2 regions of the Trichococcus sp. genome follow, and region 2 is predicted to be linked to the other one. Evidence: predicted binding sites of a transcription regulator. Region 2 holds the regulator's gene; the other holds the start of a gene.

Region 1 (7,309 bases), on a different contig from region 2:
CCATCCCTTGCAAAGAACCTGTCGTAATCAGGCTGATCGCAAGTCCCGGTTGGTTGAAGGCATCAATTCTCAGGGCGGTCACGATTTGACTGATTGCTTCAGCGTCCGAGGTGAACAGTTCGGCAAAATAAGGGGAGCCCACAAACAGAATGATCCCCAAGAAACTCATGACCAGCACGCCAAATGCTGCCGAGAGGACGGCGACACGTTTTGCCTCCTTGAAATCCAATGCGCCTGTACTGTTGCCTACGAGGGTGGTGGCAGCGGTGGCCAATCCGTACGCCGGCATATACACAAAGCTCTCGATATTTCCTGCAATGGAGTGTGCCGCAAAAGTTTTTGCGCCGATCGCAACGATCAATCCAAAATAGACTACTTGCCCCACCCGCATGACCAATCTTTCGAGTGCTGCCGGAATAGAAAGCTTCACCAATGGCGCATAATCACTTTTTACAAAAATGGATTTCAGTTCGAATGAAACCGAGGACTTCCTTATCTGTTTGTACAACAGCAGGCAGCCCAACAATCTTGCGACTGTTGTGCCTATCGCAGTCCCTACAACGCCAAGCGCTGGAATCGGTCCGATACCAAAAATAAGAATATAGTCCAAGCCTACATTCAATACATTTACGATTACGCTGACCTGCATCGGGGACTTTGTATTTCCGGATGCCCGCAGGATGCTTCCGAAAATGGTCATGACCGCTAAAAAGACTGAATTGCCACCCACAATGTAGAAAAATGCAGTGGAATAAGCCATCACTTGGTCATCGGCACCCATCAGCCCCAAAAGCGGCTTCCCAAAAGCAAGCGTCAGCAAGCCAAAAAGCAAGCCGATGATCACTGCCGAAAATGTGGACTGTTCCGCAATTCGGACAGCCCCTCCCCTATCCTTCGCCCCTAATTTCTGGGATATCAGGGAAGAAGTTCCCACACCTAATGCTATGAATATCGCCAAATAAACATTCAGGATCGTATTGGCAACGCCGACTGCCGTTACAGCCATAAGTCCTATCTTTGCTATCAGCAGTGTATCGACGAAGCCTACCAACGTCTGCAGCAGATTTTCGATTGTTGCAGGGATTGCCAAATTAAGAATTCTCTTTCCAGTGCTTTCTTCCATATTATCACCTAGTTCATCTTATTGTATTGCGCAATCACTTTTTGCAGTTTCTTCATTTCATCATCCAAATCGGCACCTTCACTAACATGCATCAGCGCGTGCTCTGTTTGGGCTTCCAGAAGGATATGACTGACTTTCTGGATGGCGGATCTGGTCGAATTCAACTGGATGATAATGTCTGCATACTCTTTCTCCTCGAGGATCATTTTTTTGATTCCCGCCACTTGTCCTTCAATCCGATTCAAACGTTTAACCAAACTGTCTGTCCTGTGTTCCTGTGAATGAGACAAAGCTCGCACCTCTTTTTTATATAGAATATGCCCCCATAGGGCATATTAATTATATGGAAAAATTCATCAGGAATCAACTTCGTCACTAAAACTGTGTTATTTGCAACAAAATAAGCAGAAAAAAAGGATCGGATAACTATTTCTGGCCATTCGGTCCTTCTGCTTGTAGAGTTCAGTGCTCGATTTCTAGAGTGGGATTCATCACACAGTGTAGTTGAACTCTGAATCCCAGAAATCTCCGCCTAAGCTGAAAACACCACCCCGACCAAAACCGGGTCGGGGTGGTGTTTTCCTCTTAGTGCTCGATTTCTAGAGTGGGATTCATCGTATCCTTTATTACATCATGCCCATTCCTGGGTCCATGGCTGGGGGTGTTGCTGGGGCTGGGCGGTCGGCTACGATCGCTTCTGTCGATAGGATCAGGGCAGCAACGCTGGCTGCATTTTGCAAAGCGGAACGTGTCACTTTAGTAGGATCAACAATTCCTGCTTCGATCATATTTACCCATTCATCGGTTGCGGCGTTATAACCCATACCAACTTCAAGTCCTTTGATTTTATCGGCTACAACGGAACCTTCTTTACCAGCATTTTCAGCGATTTGTCTCACTGGCTCTTCCAATGAACGTGCTACGATGCGAGCACCTGTCGCTTCGTCGCCGATCAGTTCCAACGCTTCAACGCGTTTTTGAACGTTGATCAAAGCTGTTCCACCACCGGATACGATACCTTCTTCAACAGCGGCGCGGGTTGCGTTTAAAGCATCTTCGATACGCAGTTTGCGTTCTTTCAATTCAGTTTCAGTAGCAGCTCCGACTTTGATGACGCCGACGCCTCCGGATAATTTCGCAAGACGTTCCTGCAATTTCTCGCGATCGAACTCTGAAGTTGTTTCGGCTGATTGGGCACGGATGATCGCTACACGTTGTTCGATGGCTTCTTTTTCGCCGGCTCCTTCAACGATGGTTGTGGAATCTTTGGTTACGACAACTTTACCTGCGCGACCCAAATGTTCTACGGTAGTATCCTTCAATTCCAAGCCTAAGTCCTCAGCAATGACTGTACCGCCTGTCAGGATTGCGATGTCCTGCAGCATTTCTTTACGGCGGTCACCGAAACCAGGTGCTTTGACTGCCGCTACATTGAATGTTCCGCGCAATTTGTTCAATACTAATGTAGGCAACGCTTCGCCGTCAACATCATCAGCAACAATCAACAATGGGCGTCCTTGTTGCAGGATCTGTTCCAATAAAGGCAAGATGTCTTGGATGTTGGACAATTTGCGATCTGTGATCAGGATATAAGGTGCTTCTAATTCAGCTTCCATTTTATCGTTGTTGGTAACCATGTATTGCGACAGATAACCACGGTCGAATTGCATCCCTTCAACAACATCCAACTCGGTTTCGATCCCTTTTGATTCTTCGATCGTGATCACGCCGTCGTTGCCGACTTTCTCCATCGCTTCCGCAATCAATTCGCCGATTTCTTTCGATCCAGACGATACAGCAGCGACCTGTGCGATTGATTCTTTCGAATTAACGGTTTGGGAAATTTCCGCTAAACCTTTTACAGCTGCTTGTGTCGCCAACTCAATGCCGCGACGGATTCCTACAGGATTTGCTCCTGCAGTAACGTTCTTCAGCCCTTCGCGAACGATTGCTTGTGTCAGAACAGTGGCAGTAGTAGTACCATCACCGGCAATATCATTTGTTTTGGAAGCAACTTCAGAAACCAGTTTCGCTCCCATATTTTCGAAGCGGTCTTCCAATTCGATTTCTTTGGCGATCGTCACGCCATCATTCGTGATCAATGGAGAACCGTACGCTTTTTCTAAAACAACGTTGCGGCCTTTAGGTCCTAAAGTCACTTTTACGGTATCTGCTAAGATATCCACACCACGAAGCATTGCTGCTCTTGCATCTTCTGAAAATTTAATGTCTTTTGCCATTTTATCGATTCACCTCATGAATTATATTTTTAGTCCAGGATTGCTACGATGTCGCTTTCTTTGATCACTAAGTATTCTGTGCCTGCATATTTAACTTCTGTGCCAGCATATTTTTCGAAAAGGACAGTATTTCCCGCCTTGACGGTCATTTCGATTGTTACGCCGTTGTCTGTAACGCGACCTGCGCCCACAGCAATAACGGTACCTGTTTGGGATTTTTCTTTAGCGGATGACGGTAAAACGATGCCGCCTATAGATTTTTCCTCTTCTTTGGCAACTTCTACAATAACACGGTTTCCTAATGGTTTTAACAAGATGATCCCTCCAAAATTAAGTTCATTTTAGCACTCGTCGAGTTGGAGTGCTAAGTTACATTTCTATATTAATCAATCTCCAATTATTTTGCAAGAGGGAAGCCGATTTTTTCCGATTCTATTTTTTTGCGCTATTATGCTATACTGTTTATCAAGCGCAACAACGTCAGTTTTATCAGAAAGGTACTATTACTATATGAATAAAAAAATTCGTTCCAGGTTAACGTTAGCCATACAGATCATCCTCATCTATCTCGCTTCCCAACTGCTGCCGGTCTTCATGCTTTTTTTCATTCCGGAGCCAGATCGTATCACAGCTGCCATGAATCTCTCGTTATTCTTCGCTTTCCTGGGAACGGTGCTTATGGTAGCATGGAATAGCAGAAAAAAATGGACCCCACAAAATAGTCTTACGAATCAACCGACTGCCTCAATCGGAAGAACGCTCACGACCGGAGTCTTCGGTTTCGTGGGAGCAGTCCTGATCCAGATCGTTGCAATGAATGTGGAGTATCTTTTGTTCAAAATGCCAGTCGTTTCCGAAAATACCGAAGTATTGCTGGACTTGACAAACCGCTACCCGTTCTTTATTTTTAACATTATCATCTTTGCACCTGTGATGGAGGAATTTGTATTCCGAAAAGCGATTGTCACGCATCTGGTTGACGCAATCGGGATGGTCGGCGCAGCCACCATCAGCGCTTTGATTTTTGCGATTGCGCATAATGATGGGCACTATTTGGTTTACGGCTCTCTGGGGCTATGGTTCTCTTACCTTTATTACAGGACAAGAAACATAGCGGCTCCGATGATTGCGCATGCGTTGATGAATGCCGTATCCGCTTTGCCGATTCTGTCCCAACTCATTTCGTAAGACACGCGTTGCCCGCTATTTAGGAAAAAGAAAGGAATATCATGACTTTAAAAAATCTATTAGTTCAAGTAATCATCCGATTCGTTTTCGCAATCCTCTTCATCTCGTTGGCAGTCGATGCCGTGAATACTGCAGGCTGGGGATTCATGGCGATCATCAGTGTGCTGTTCGCAACAAGTGATATCGTGAAAGGCGTGCGCATGTTCAATGCCTACCTGAAGATCAAGGACAGCATCGACAAAAACTAAGAAAAGCTGAACGGGTTCGTTCAGCCCTGAAAAAAAAGAAGGATTGAGGTCCCCTCATCCTTCTTTTTTACGTTTTCTTCCACTCGGCTGCCGACTTTGCTCAGCCGATATCATTGTCCAAGAAATAGATCAACGTCTGCAATTCATTCGTCAAATCCACATTCTGAACGCGGACATTTTCCGGAACGGAAAGACGGATCGGGGTAAAGTTCATGATGCCGCGAACACCCGCTTCGGTCAGTCGGTTGGTGGCATCCTGCGCCACTTCTTGGGGAACGGTCAAAATGGCCACATCAATCTGCTGGATGCGCAATTGCTCCACCATATCCGTCATCGGGTACACAGGTACACCGCTGAGGATTTTGCCGACGATGCCTTCATTGACGTCAAATGCGGCACTGATGCGCACATTATTGCTGACATGAAAGTTGTAGTTCAACAGGGCATGCCCCAAATTACCTACACCAATCAAAGCCACGTTCGTCAGACGGTCTTGGTTCAAGGTTTTACTGAAGAAATCCAGCAAATACTCGACATCATAGCCGTATCCCCTTTTGCCCAGTGCACCAAAATATGAAAAGTCCCTGCGGATAGTAGCGCTGTCCACTTTTACTGCTTCGCTCAATTCAGTGGATGAAACACGTTTTTTACCAGCGTTATGCAAAAAACGCAAATAGCGGTGGTAAATCGGCAACCTCCTTGCCGTAGCTTTTGGAATATCATTCGTCGACATTATTTTCTCCACTTCTTTCCTCTTCATTTCGTACCTCATATTGTTTGCCCAGTTGGCACAAACTTTAAAAAGTATGTTCACATACTTAAACTTTCATATTATATTAGCTATTATATCATCTGATTGTGAAAAATCTACTAATTTGTTCGAAACCGGACTTGATTGTGAAGCCTTATTTGAACAACATGTGAAATACACTACTAATCGTAAGCGCAGCCACAGATGTTTTTCACATGCACAATTACGTGAATATAGCAATAACTTTGCTTGTCCCTATCGAATCAGTGGTTGCTGTGATAAAATGGAAAGGATAACTGCGAGTATTCATTCAGAAAGAGGACACTACATATGATTTTACTGCAAGGACAAAATTTGGCGCGCCTGTTTGGGGCAAGCGTCTTATTCGACAATATTCAAATTACAGTTCAGGACCATTCGCGCATTGCGCTCGTCGGCCGAAACGGAGCAGGAAAATCAACCCTGTTGAAGATTTTGGCAGGTATCGAAGCGACGGATGCAGGCTCTGTTTCCAAGAGCAAGGATGTTACAATCGGCTACTTGGATCAGCACAGCGCGGTCGATTCCTCCAACACAATATGGCAGGAAATGTTGACCATTTTTGCCCCGCTCATCCAATTGAGCAAGGAAGCTGAGCAAGCGGCTTTCGCTTTGGGCGATCCGGACCTGCTCGAAGATGAAGAAGCCTACCAAAAAGCTTTGGAGCGCTATGATTTTCTCCAGCATACGTTGCATGAAAAGAACGCTTACGGCTATGAATCCGAAATCCGTTCGGTGCTGCACGGGTTCCAGTTCTATGAAGAAGATTACCATCGTCCGATTTCCCAATTATCCGGCGGACAGAAAACAAGGCTCGCCTTGGCCAAAATCCTGCTTGAAAAAAACGATCTGCTGATTTTGGATGAGCCTACCAACCATCTGGACATCGACACGTTGGCTTGGCTGGAAAATTATCTGATTGGCTATAACGGCTCGCTTTTGATCGTTTCCCATGACCGTTATTTCCTGGATAAAGTCGCCACTGAAGTCTACGAAATCAGCCGCCACAAAATCCAGCATTACAAAGGCAACTATTCCTATTATCTGACCGAGAAAGCCGCCCGCCTGGAACAGGAACTGAAAGCTTACGAGAAGCAGCAGGACGAAATATCCAAATTGGAGGATTATGTCGCCCGCAATCTGGCCCGTGCCTCCACGACCAAGATGGCGCAAAGCCGCCGCAAACGGCTTGAGAAGATGGAGCGGATGGACAAGCCAAAAGGCGATGAACGCTCCGCCCGCTTCTCCTTCGAGATCGCCAAAGAGAGCGGCAACGTCGTACTGACGCTCGAAGATGGCGCGGTCGGCTATGCGGATACGGTCCTGGCTGACCCGATCAACCTAGATATCCGCAAACAGCAGGCCATCGCGATCGTCGGTCCGAATGGAATCGGCAAGTCCACTTTGCTGAAGTCGATCATTTCCGAGATTCCGCTTCTGAAAGGCCGCGTCCAACTCGGCGCCAATGTGGATCTGGGTTATTATGATCAGGAATTGGGCAACCTTTCTAAGAACAAGAGCGTTCTCGCTGAAATCTGGGACCTTCACCCTACACTAAATGAAAAAGATGTGCGCAGCATTTTGGGTAGCTTCCTGTTCTCAGGCGCCGATGTCGAGAAAACAATCCCGGCATTGAGCGGCGGCGAGAAGGCCAGACTTTCGCTCTGCAAGCTGGCTTTGGACCAAAAAAACTTCCTCGTTCTCGATGAACCCACGAACC
Region 2 (7,309 bases):
GGCGCGGGCAGTGCGCCCTACGATTTTACCACCATTTTCGACAAGCACTTTGGCATCATCAGGCAATCCCAATTCCTTTGTGTGGAGCACAGGCAGGTCGGTAACGACGACGCCTGCAGCGTTCAGAGCGAGTTGATAGGCTTCCGTCATATCCAAGACTTCCTGCATGTTTTTGCCATAAAAAGCTGTTTCGACCGTTGTCCTGAATTTCGTAAGTAAAGGGTTGGACTTCTTTAATTCGGATCTATTGAACGATTCTATAGTAGCCATTTACGTCACCTCTTTTATTTGATACCTCCATTATAATCCTATTTACCCAAAATGTAACCCCTTACATCCTTAGATTTGCGAATATTTACTCTTTTTCTATAAAAAAAGTGTTGATTGCCTTCATATTAGTTACAAAAACTCTAACAGAATAGCATAGGGACAAAAAAAGAACCGGTGCTAGGTTGTTTCTACCGCACCGGTTCTTTCTGCTTATTTATTTTTTAGTTTTGAAGGCGTCCTTTACTTTATCAAAAAAATTGGCTTCGTCTTCCACCAGTGTATCACCACCTGCTGCGGCGAAAGCGCGGATTGCCTCTCTTTGCTTCTCGTTAAGGTTCTTCGGTGTGACGACCGTCACTTTGACGTGCTGATCACCATTTCCGGTTCCTCGCAAGCGTGGCGCCCCTTTGCCTTTGAGGCGGAAATTGGTACCCGTCTGTGTTCCGGCAGGAATCTTCAATTTGACTTTTCCGTGTACTGTAGGCACTTCTATTTCGTCACCCAAAGCGGCTTGGGCGAAACTGATAGGAAGCGTATAATGGATTTCTGTCCCTTCGCGATCGAAAATATCGCTCGGTTCCACTTGGAAAACGACATACAGATCGCCATATGGGCCGCCGTTGCTGCCGACTTCCCCTTGACCGTTCAAGCGCATCTGTTGTCCATCATCAACGCCAGGCGGGATCGTGACAGCCACAGAGTGATCGGTTTCGACATGCCCTTTTCCGTAGCATGTAGTACATTTATCCGTGATTTCTTTGCCGGTTCCACCGCAGACATCACAGACTGCTTGTGTCATGACGCGACCGAAAGGCGTATTCCTCTCGACACCAACTGCTCCTGAGCCATGACATTTCGAACATGTCTTCGGCTGTGTACCGGGTTTTGCACCGGAACCACTGCAGGTTTTGCATTCTTCATCACGTTTGTAACGGATGGTTTCTTTTTTTCCGAAAATCGCTTCTTCAAATGTAAGATGGATACGGTATTGCAAATCTGATCCTTGTCGGGGGGCATTTGGATTTCTTCCACGCCCGCCTCCGCCTCCGAAAAAGGAATCAAAGATGTCTTCGAAACCGCCTGAGAAGCCGCCGAAACCGCCGCCACCATAACCGCCGCCTGCGCCAAAGTTGGGATCGGTGCTGGCGTGGCCGTACTGGTCATAGGCCGCGCGTTTGTTGCCGTCGCTCAAGACTTCGTATGCTTCAGCAAGCTCCTTGAATTTATCTTCTGCGCCCGCTTCTTTATTGATATCCGGGTGAAACTTCTTGGAAAGTTTCCGGTAAGCTTTTTTTATCTCATCGTCTGTGGCATCCTTCGCCACACCCAAGACATCGTAATAATCTCTTTTCGCCATTGTTTCGCCTCCATTGATTGGCTTCATCTGAACATTTTAGCTCTATACAGTGAGAGAAGCCAATGCAGTTAAGCGTTGGCTTCCTCCCGTCAGAGTTGACTATTTGTCGTCTACTTCTTCAAAATCGGCATCAACGACACCGTCGTCAGTTGCTGTATCATGCGCGCCTTCCTGTTGTTGCGCTTGTGCAGCTTGCTCATAAAGTTTGACAGTCAGATTTTGGACAAGCTCATTCAAAGCGTCACGCTTCGTTTTCATTTGTTCCAGATCATTTGCTTCGACTGCTGCTTTCAGTTCGTCTCTCGCTTCTTCAGCTTTTTTCACTTCGTCAGCATCAACTTTTCCGTCAAGCTCTTTCAATGTTTTGTCTGTCTGGAAGATCAATTGATCCACTTCATTGCGCAATTCAACTTCTTCTTTGCGCAGTTTGTCTGCTTCAGCGTTCGCTTCCGCATCTTTCACCATTTTTTCGATTTCTTCGTCAGTCAGACCGGAAGAAGACTTGATGGTGATGGTTTGTTCTTTTTGCGTACCCAAGTCTTTAGCGCGAACATTGACGATACCATTTTTGTCGATATCGAATGACACTTCGATTTGAGGAACGCCGCGAGGTGCTGCCGGAATGTCCGTCAATTGGAAACGACCCAATGTTTTGTTGTCGGCCGCCATCGGACGCTCTCCTTGGAGAACATGCACATCAACAGCTGGCTGATTGTCAGCTGCAGTCGAGAAGACTTGTGACTTGCTAGTCGGGATTGTTGTATTGCGGTCGATCAATTTTGTGAACACACCACCCATTGTTTCGATACCCAATGACAAAGGTGTAACGTCCAATAGTACGATATCTTTTACGTCACCGGAGATGACTCCACCTTGGATGGCAGCACCCATTGCGACAACTTCATCCGGGTTAACGGATTTGTTCGGCTCTTTGCCTGCTTCTTTACGGACTGCTTCGATGACTGCAGGGATACGTGTTGAGCCACCGACCAGAATGATTTCATCGATTTCGGAAGTGGATAAACCAGCATCCTTCAATGCTTGGCGCACAGGACCTTTTGTACGTTCAACCAAGTCATATGTGATTTCGTCGAATTTCGCACGAGTAAGCGTCAATTCCAAGTGCAACGGACCAGCATCACCAGCTGTGATGAACGGCAGGCTGATTTGGGTTGAAGTCACGCCTGACAGATCTTTTTTGGCTTTTTCAGCAGCGTCTTTCAGACGTTGTTTCGCCATTTTGTCGTTTGCAAGGTCGATTCCGTTTTCTTTCTTGAATTCCGCAACCAAGTAGTCGATGATTTTGTTGTCGAAGTCATCCCCACCTAATTTGTTGTCGCCGGCTGTACTTAATACATCGAATACGCCATCGCCCAATTCAAGGATGGAAACGTCGAAAGTACCGCCACCCAAGTCGAATACAAGAATTTTTTCGTCTTTATCGGTTTTGTCCAAACCGTAAGCCAAAGCTGCGGCAGTCGGCTCGTTGACGATACGCTCCACTTCCAGACCGGCAATTCTTCCGGCATCTTTAGTCGCTTGACGCTGTGCATCGTTGAAGTAAGCAGGAACTGTGATTACGGCTTTATCAACTTTTTCGCCCAAGTAGTCTTCTGCATAGCCTTTCAGATATTGAAGGATCATTGCAGAAACTTCTTGCGGCGTGTAGCTTTTGCCTTCCACTTCCACTTTATAGCCCGCAACACCCATGTGACGTTTGATTGAGCTGATTGTGTTCGGGTTTGTCACTGCTTGGCGTTTTGCAACTTCGCCCACTTGGATTTCGCCATTTTTGAAGGAAACGACAGATGGTGTCGTGCGATTTCCCTCTGGATTTGGGATGATTTTAGCTTCTCCGCCTTCTAATACAGCGACTGCTGAGTTTGTAGTTCCTAAGTCAATACCAATAATTTTGCTCATGATGTTATTCCCCTCTATCTGAAATTTTTGTGTTTATCAATAAAATTATTCTGCTACGATAACCATTGCCGGTCTCAATACACGCTCTTTTAACGCATATCCTTTTTGCACTACCACAACGACTGTATCAGACGCTTGGCCTTCGGCAGCCGGCTGCGTTTGGATGGATTGATGGAAATTCGGATCGAAAGGCTGATCGATCGGATCGATGGCATAAATCCCCTCTTTCGCGAAAGCCTCCGTGAACAGGTTCATGACCATTTCCAAGCCTTTTTTCAGGTTCAAAGATTTTTCATCTTCCACTTCAATCGCTAATGCGCGCTCCAAACTGTCCATCACCGGCAATAATTCTTGCGCCAGTGACTGCGAACGGTATTTTGCCGCATCCTGTCTTTCTTTCGCGTTGCGTTTCTGGATATTGGCGAGTTCTGCCTGCAGACGCAACAACCGGTCTTCCGTTTCGGACAAGGTCGCTCTCAAGGTTTCAACCTCAGTTGCTTCCGTAGCCGCTTCTTGACCTTCAGCAACCGTTGTTTCGGCAGTTGTTTGTTCCAGGTCCACTAATTCTTCGTTATTGTCCACTTCAAAATCTCCTTTGTCGTGCTTATTTGTTTAGATCATTCAAGCTATCAGAAAGTTCATAGCGCATAAATTTCATGATGCTGATCATTTTTTTGTAAGGCATATTGGTAGGCCCCAACAATGCGATCAGGCCTTTACCGTTGCCGGCTGTGTCGTACGTAGCCGTAATCAGGCTGAAACTATGCAGAAGCTCATTGTTCAATTCTGTTCCGATCTTGACGCCGACGCCCTCGTTGGGGTTTGAAAAAAGTGCATGGATGTCGGGAGACCCGTTCAGCATGCTTAAAATGGCTTTGACTTTATTCTTGTCCATCCTTTCATCCAAATGGTTCAGAAGGTTCATGCTGCCGCCTACATGGAAGCGGTCATGCTCCAACTTCGCCACGATGTCGTTGAAGATCGCTGTGAAATCGATTTTCGCGTCGACGTACTTCCGGATGATCACCGGAATGTCCGTTTGCAGTTTGATGAATACCTCCTGCAGCGTGCGGCCGACCAGCTCCTGATTAAAGATGTTGACGATTTTTTCTATCTCAGCGGCTGAGAAGCCAGGCGAGACAGAAAAAATCTGGTTTTCCACATGTCCTTTATCAGTCACCAATATCGCCATCACATGTCCTTCATTGAGAGGAACCAGTCGGAAGCCCGTCAAGCGGCTGTCTTTTGTTTCAGGTCCAATCGCCAAAGCAGTATAATTCGTCAAGAAAGACAACATTTCAGCTGACTTTTCGACGACCTGCTGCACTTCCCGGTAAGGATTCTGAAACCCATGTTTGATCGTTTGTTTGACGTCTTCAGCGACTTCTTCGCTTTCTTTGCCTAAAAGTTGATCGACATAGTAACGGTAGCCTTGGATGGACGGTATCCTGCCTGATGAAGAATGCATCTTTTCCAGGAAGCCCAATTCCTCGATCCGCATCATTTCGTTACGGATCGTTGCAGAACTTAACGGTAACGAAGATTCCTTCAGGAGCGTCTTCGAACCGATCGGCTCCTCAAATTCGATGTAATGCCTGACGATTAAATCCAAAATTAGCAACTGTCTTTCTGTTAACAAGATTTTCACCTCACTTTAGCACTTGACCACAATGAGTGCTAACCATAAATAAATTTATCATGGGCAACAGGCTTTGTCAACGGAATACAATCATTTTTCGTAACATTATTGGCACCTCATGGCAATGAACCCATTCACACCAGGAACGAACGGAATACTTCATTACCGAGGAAAACACCTCTGGGGGTCAAACGGATTCTGTCGCCGTCGATCAGAATCAGGCCGTCCGCAACCAAGTCGGAAACGACGGAAGCATAATGGTCCAACAGCGGGGTTTTGAATTTATCAGCAAAATGTCTTTGGCTGACGCCGACCATCGTACGCAGACCCAGAATCATCTCTTCTTCCATCTGTTCCTGTTTCGACAATTGCTGCTGACGGATAATCGGCAGACTGTTCTCGCGCAATGGCGCCAAATACTGTTGGATCGGTCCATGATTATGGTAGCGGATCCCATCGATATAGCCGTGCGCACCTGCCCCGAAACCGAAATAGGACTCATTTTTCCAATAGGTGAGATTGTGTTGGGATTCATAACCCGGAATCGCAAAGTTGGAGATTTCGTATTGATTCCTGCCATTTTTTGACATCGTCTCGATGGCAAGGGCGTACATATCTGCCTCTGTGTCTTCCGAAGGCAACGGCAGTTTCCCCTGACGCATCAGGTTATAGAACACCGTTTTGTTTTCGAGAATCAAGGCATAAATAGAATAATGCGGCAAATCCAATTCCAAGGCTTTTTTCAGACTGTCTTCAAAATCGGCCATCGTTTGGTTCGGCAGGCGGAAGATCAGATCGATGGTCATATTTTCGAATCCGGCTCTGCGGGCATCAGCCACGGAAGTGTACACTTGCTCGGCTGTATGGATGCGGCCGATTTTTTTCAGGATGTCGTTATTGAAGGATTGGACCCCCATGCTCAAACGGTTGACTCCATAATCACGCATGATTTTCAGTTTTTCAAAGGAAACACTTTCCGGATTGGCTTCCATCGTGAACTCAGCGCCATTCGGCAAGGAATAGGTGCTGCGGATCCCGTTCAAGAGTTTCTCGAGTTGGCGCTCATTCAGGGTCGTCGGTGTGCCCCCGCCGATATAAAACGTACTTATTTCTTCTTTTGGATGCAGTTGTTTCGACAAGTGCATTTCCTTTATCAGAGCATCCACGTATTCATCGACCGGTTGCCCTTCCAAAAATACTTTATTGAAGTCGCAATAGAAGCAGATGTGCTCGCAGAAAGGGATGTGCAAATACGCCGCCGCCATCTAGAGAATCACCTCATCCAATGGGTGATCCTCAAAATAGGCGATCGTTTCCGCTTCATCGCTTTTCAGCTGAGCAATCAGCTGGTCGACGCCGGAAAATTTGATTTCGCTGCGGATAAAATGGTGCCATCTGACAGCTACGTCCTCACCGTAAATCATTTTGTCGAAGTCCAGAATATACACTTCCACGGTTTTGTCGCGGCCGGCTTCAAAAGTGATGTTGTGCCCGATTGAAGCCGTGCCGCGGTACCAGGTTCCATTCACTCGGATGCTGACGATGTAGACGCCGTTTCTTGGTAGACGAGTGTGTTTTTCGATCTGGATATTTGCAGTCGGAAACCCCAACAGCCTGCCTCGTGCATCGCCATGGATGACCGTCCCTTCAATCTGATACACATAGCCTAAATATTCATTCGCTTTTTCCATATTCCCTTCGACTAGTGCTTCACGGATGTGCGTGGAACTGATTTTTTCGGTTTCATTCTTCAATTCGGGAACTTCGATGACTTCGAAGCGGCTTTTCGCGTAATCCACCAACAGTTTCATATTCGCTGTCTCTCTTGGACCATAGGTGTAATCAAAACCGGCGACAACTGCAGCAGCATGCAGCCCGCAAATGTATTGGTCGACAAATTCCTGAGGCCGTAAAGAGGCGAATGCCGATGTGAATGAGACGACAAAGAAATAATCAACGCCTAAGCCCTCGAGAATTTCGGCTTTGCGGTTGACGGTGGACAAATATTGCATCGTTTCCGGGTTCATTTTCTGAAAAACAATGCTCGGGTGATGATTGAAGCTCATGACAGCAAGTTTGAGGTTCTTCTTTTCGGCAACTTCCCTTGCTCTTTTGATCACTTC

The links. The regulator HrcA, encoded in region 2, represses chaperone genes, less so after heat shock. The targets are predictions, from matches to a motif close to TTAGCACTCNNNNNNNNNGAGTGCTAA.
Region 1: the regulator HrcA is predicted to act here: its motif matches at 3,705-3,731, upstream of groES (co-chaperone GroES).

What each region holds. Positions count from the first base shown of each region.
Region 1 covers NZ_JBSQPW010000029.1:15,558-22,866, forward strand. Annotated here, with positions in the region: gene ACTCCX_RS09120 (MATE family efflux transporter) at 1-1,123, opposite strand, end outside; gene ACTCCX_RS09125 (metal-sensitive transcriptional regulator) at 1,132-1,413, opposite strand; gene groL (chaperonin GroEL) at 1,750-3,363, opposite strand; gene groES (co-chaperone GroES) at 3,393-3,677, opposite strand; gene ACTCCX_RS09140 (lysostaphin resistance A-like protein) at 3,874-4,551, shown strand; gene ACTCCX_RS09145 (DUF4305 domain-containing protein) at 4,593-4,799, shown strand; gene ACTCCX_RS09150 (redox-sensing transcriptional repressor Rex) at 4,900-5,532, opposite strand; gene ACTCCX_RS09155 (ABC-F family ATP-binding cassette domain-containing protein) at 5,881-7,309, shown strand, end outside.
Region 2 covers NZ_JBSQPW010000006.1:1,524-8,832, forward strand. Annotated here, with positions in the region: gene ACTCCX_RS02400 (phosphoenolpyruvate carboxykinase (ATP)) at 1-270, opposite strand, end outside; gene dnaJ (molecular chaperone DnaJ) at 485-1,627, opposite strand; gene dnaK (molecular chaperone DnaK) at 1,727-3,547, opposite strand; gene grpE (nucleotide exchange factor GrpE) at 3,593-4,129, opposite strand; gene hrcA (heat-inducible transcriptional repressor HrcA) at 4,152-5,186, opposite strand; gene hemW (radical SAM family heme chaperone HemW) at 5,321-6,451, opposite strand; gene ribF (riboflavin biosynthesis protein RibF) at 6,452-7,309, opposite strand, start outside.